2 regions of the Pseudazoarcus sp. NS34 genome follow, and region 2 is predicted to be linked to the other one. Evidence: riboswitches for the same ligand, from Rfam matches in the RefSeq annotation. Region 2 holds a riboswitch; the other holds the start of a gene.
What was found. A riboswitch is a leader RNA that binds a small molecule or an ion and turns the genes downstream of it on or off. The one in region 2 is predicted to bind thiamine pyrophosphate.

Region 1: linked by a shared signal. The riboswitch ahead of thiD (bifunctional hydroxymethylpyrimidine kinase/phosphomethylpyrimidine kinase) and the one ahead of AC6H0N_RS00370 (TonB-dependent siderophore receptor) in region 2 are both predicted to bind thiamine pyrophosphate.

Annotation. Positions count from the first base shown of each region.
Region 1 is NZ_BAAKIZ010000004.1:129,755-132,200, reverse strand. It holds gene thiC (phosphomethylpyrimidine synthase ThiC) at 1-680, opposite strand, end outside; gene thiD (bifunctional hydroxymethylpyrimidine kinase/phosphomethylpyrimidine kinase) at 827-1,660, opposite strand; TPP riboswitch at 1,720-1,821, opposite strand; gene AC6H0N_RS13990 (TMEM165/GDT1 family protein) at 1,902-2,446, opposite strand, start outside.
Region 2 is NZ_BAAKIZ010000001.1:77,197-79,642, forward strand. It holds gene AC6H0N_RS00365 (TonB-dependent siderophore receptor) at 1-1,122, shown strand, start outside; TPP riboswitch at 1,260-1,358, shown strand; gene AC6H0N_RS00370 (TonB-dependent siderophore receptor) at 1,427-2,446, shown strand, end outside.

The DNA.
Region 1 (2,446 bases), on a different contig from region 2:
GATTCGGGGTGGTTGATGTTGGCCGGGATGATGGCGCGTCCGCGCGCGACCTCGTCACGCACGAATTCCGGCGTGATGGTCTGCGGCAGGCTGGCGCCGTAGCTCTGGCCGGGGTGCTGGCGCAGCATCATCGCGGCCATCTTCTCGCCCTTGGGGCCGGCCGCGCGCAGCGACTCGATGTACTGCTCGCGGTTCAGGTTCTCGCGGATGGCGATGAACTCCATCTCCGGCGTGATGATGCCCTGGCGCGCGTAGTGCATCTGCGTGACATTTGCGCCGGCCCTGGCGCGCAGCGGCTGGCGGTGCAGGTCCGGGAAGCGCAACTCATCCAGCGACTTGTCGGCAGCGCGCAGGCGGCCGAACTCGGAACTGAGGTCGGCCAGTTGCTCGGTATCACCGCGCTCCGCTATCCAGGCCTGACGCAGTGCAGGCAGGCCCGAGCGAACGTCGATGCGGGCATTCGGGTCGGTGTAGGGCCCCGAACAGTCATACACATAGACCGGCGGGTTGTGCTCGAAACCCATGGATTCCGAGGTGTCGCTCTGCGTGATCTCGCGCATTGGCACGCGGATGTCGGAGCGCGAACCCTGGACGTAGACCTTGCGTGAATTGGGTAGCGGCGCGACTGCGGCCGCGTCCACGTGGGCGTTGGCGGCGATGAATTTCTCATTGGCGTTCATGAACGTCTCCTGCAGCGTTGTATGCCATGTGAATGGCGACGAGGAGCCGGGCGGAATGCGCACGCGTACGCGCATGTGCTTGTGTTGTGCATCAGTACACCCGGACGAGCGGCCAGGGCGGCCGCGAACCAGCAATCAGCGGCGCGTCAGCGCCACAGAGCGTGGAAGTGGTGTACCGGGCCGTGGCCGCTGCCGACCGAGAGCTGGCCGGATGCGGCAATGGCGCGCAGCAGATAGTCGCGTGCGCTGCGTACCGCGGTTTCGACCGGGGCGAGGCCCCCGGCGGACTGAGGCAGCAGGGCTGCGATGGCGGAGGACAGGGTGCAGCCCGTGCCGTGGGTGTTCTTGGTTTCGATGCGCTGTGCCGGCAGTTCGATCATGCGATCGCCGTCGAACAGCAGGTCCATCAGCTCGCCGCCGGGCAGGTGGCCGCCCTTGAGCAGCACCCAGCGCTGGGACGTGGTCGGCAGCAGTTCGCGCAGGCGTTCGGCGGCGCGATACATGGCCTTGACCGAGTCGGGCTCGCTGCATTCGAGCAGCACGCCGGCTTCGGGCAGGTTCGGGGTGATCATGAAGCTTTGCGGCAGCAGTGCCTCACGCAGCATGGCCACGGCTTCGCGTGCCAGCAGGTGATCGCCGCTCTTGGCCACCATCACCGGGTCGCACACCACGAACGATGCCTTGAAGTGCTCGAGACGGTCGGCCACGGTGCGCACGATGTCGGCGGTGCCGAGCATGCCCAGCTTGACGGCGTGGATTTCGACATCCGCAAACAGGGTGTCGATCTGCAGACGCAGGAAGTCGATCGGCGGCGTGTGTACACCGGTGACGGCTTGGGTGTTCTGGGCGGTGAGTGCGGCAATGACGCCGCAGCCATAGGCGCCCAGCGCCGAAAAGGCCTTGAGATCAGCCAGGACCCCGGCGCCACCGCTGGGGTCTACGCCAGCGATGCTGACAACGTTCGGAATGCTGCGGGTCATTGCTGGCCCCCTGTCGAACGAGGGGGCTGGGCGGGCAGGCCGCGGAGCGGAGTAGAGCAGGCGTTCATTGCGCGTTTTCCTACGCCGGTGCTAACCGGTTCAGGTTCCAAGGGTATTTTCTCAGCCCGCTCAAGCGATTGCGGGCACCCCCAACGAAGGTGCGAAGACTATCTCAGCACGCCGGGTGCTGACAACCACACAGATCAAGATTTTGCCGTCAAAACGTCGTTCGGGCGGCGTTTCAGCCCTGCCAGGCCCCGCTCAGGGCGACGACGCCGAGCACCGCAAACAGCGCAGCAGCGATTGCGTGGATCAGCCGGATGGGCATGCGGTGCGCCAGACGGTCGCCGACCAGTACCGCCGGCACGTTGGCGATCATCATGCCCAGCGTGGTGCCGAGCACGACGGCCACGAAGGCCTCGTACTGCGCGGCCAGCGCAACCGTGGCGACCTGGGTCTTGTCGCCCATCTCGGCAAGGAAGAAGGCGATAAGTGTTGTCGTGAACACGCCCATGCCGCTCTTGAGTTGCACATCGTCGGCATCGAGCTTGTCTGGAATCAGGGTCCACACCGCCATCGCCAGAAAGCCGATGCCAAGCACCCAGCGCAGCACGTCGGGCCCCAGCAACTGCGTGAGCCAGGTGCCGACCGCACCGGCAAACGCGTGGTTGGCGATCGTCGCCACGAAGATGCCGAGCACGATGGGGCCGGCGCGGCGATAGCGCGCGGCCAGCATGAAAGCCAGCAGTTGGGTTTTGTCGCCGATTTCGGCGAGCGCGACGATGC
Region 2 (2,446 bases):
CCGTCCGACGGTTCGGGCACCAACATGTGGGTGGGCCGCTATGTCGGCAAGACGCGCGCCAACGCGGCCGACTTCTACGCCAACGGGCCCTTTGACCTGTTCGGTCGCAAGCACGAACTGGTGCTCGGCGGCGGGCTCAGCGACCGGCGCTGGACCAACAAGGGCGACGGCCCGAATGTGGGCTACCCGACGGCTGTCGACGATTACTACGAGTGGGATGGCAACGTTCCCGAACCGGACTGGAACGACCCGGCCGCATGGCACGGCGAGAACGACGAAACCACGCGTGAGAAAGGCCTCTACGCCACCGCACGCTGGAACCTGCGCGACGACCTGAAGCTGATCACCGGCGCCCGCGTGTCGAGCTACAAGGCCGAGACCATTCAGGAATCCGGCGTGGTCGTGCCCTACCTCGGGGTGGTCTATGACCTGAACGATACCTACTCGGTGTACGGCAGCTACACCGGCATCTTCAAGCCGCAGTCGCGCCGCGATGAGTCGGGCAGCACGCTCGATCCGCTGGAAGGCACCAACATCGAGCTGGGCATCAAGAGCGCCTTCCTCGGTGGCCGCGTGAATGCCAGTGCCGCGATATTCCAGCTCGAACAGGACAACTTCGCCGAAGCCACCGGCGGACTGACCCCGGACGGCGGCACGGCCTACCGCGCCATCAGCGGCGTCAAGACCAAGGGCGTCGAGCTGGAGCTGTCGGGCCAACTCAACGACTTCTGGAACCTGCACGCCGGCTACAGCCACAGCGTCTCGCGCCGCCAGGGCGAGAAGGTCTCCACCCTCGCCCCCGCCAACCAGGTAACGCTGTTCGCCACCTACAAACCGTGGGGCCAGAGCAGCCGCCTGACGCTGGGCGGCGGTGCGCGCTGGCAGGACGAGACCTGGGGCGACGTGAACAACCCGGCCGCCGGCGGCATGGTCAAACACACGGTGGATGACTACTGGGTGTTCGACGCCATGGCGACCTATCGCTTCGACGACAACCTGACCGGCTCGATCAACATCAACAACCTGTTCGACAAGAAGTACTACACCATCTTCAACGCCTACAGCACCTACACCTGGGGCGAACCGCGCAGCGTCAATGTGTCGCTGAAATACAGGTTCTGAGCCCTCCCCCCTCTCCGGCCATGCGCTGCATGGCCGGGTTCTTTGCATCCGGGCAACACGTTAGGCGATCTCGACTTGCCCCACGTCAACATCCCGGAATCCAGCTCTTTGGCGTCGGCTTGCCCGATGCTAGTATCGCGGCACGCTAGGGGTCCTGAAGACGTCGTCTTCGGGTGAGAAAGACCCTTGAACCTGACCTGGATAATGCCAGCGTAGGGAAGCATGACGTTCATGGGGTGCCCTCCGCCCCGCTGTCTCGTCCGCCCCTTCGCGCGCAGTCCTCACGCGATCGAGTCGAACGAAGATGCCCTTCCTGCCCCGCCCCCCGAAATTGCTCGCACTGCCCGCAGTGCTCGCGCTGTCGTCCGTCGCTTTTGCACAGGACGTCGAACCCGCTGAAATCACCCTGCCCGATGTCGTGGTGAGCGACACCGCTGCATCCGACGAGATCGGCCGCAAGGCCAGCGTGGGCGGCTTCTCCGAAGCGCCGCTGCGCGAGACACCGGCCTCGATCACGGTAATCACGCAGCAGCAGATGCAGGAGCGCGGCATCCGCAGCGCCACCGAAGCCGGCAAGTACGACGCCAGCGTGCAGAACTCCTACAACGCGGTCGGCCTGTCGGACCGTCTGGCGATCCGTGGCTTCGAGCTCGACTACGGCTCCAGCTACCGCAAGGACGGGCTGGTGATCCTGGGCACTTCGCCGGTCGCGCTGGAGAACAAGGAACAGATCGAGATCCTCAAGGGCCTGGCCGGTCTGCAGGCGGGTATTGCCTCGTCCGGCGGCGTGCTGAACTACGTCACCAAACGCCCGACCGACGTACCGCTGCGCACCGTCACGCTGGAAACCAGCGAGCGCGGCACGCTGTACGGCGCGGTGGATCTGGGTGGGCGCACCGAAGACGGCCGCTTTGGCTACCGCCTCAATGCGGCGGCCTCCAAGGTGCGTTCGTATGTGCGCGGCTCGAACGGCGAGCGGCAGTTTGTTTCGGGCGCCTTCGACTGGCGCCTGAGCGAGCGTGCGCTGCTGCAGTTCGACCTCGACCGCATGCACAAGTCGCAGCTCTCGGTGCCGGGCTTTCAGCTGCTGGGCGGCACCACGGTGCCGAAGAACGTGAGCGCCCGCGACATGCTCAACAACCAGCCGTGGAGCAGCCCGGTGGTCGACGACACCACCAACTACGGGCTGAAGTTCAGCTACGACCTCAACGACGACTGGCGCACCGAACTGTCGGTCAACCACCACACGCTGCGCCGAGACGATGCGGTGGCGCTGCCATCGAACTTCCAGTCCAACGGCGACTACACGGTGGTCGATCTGCGC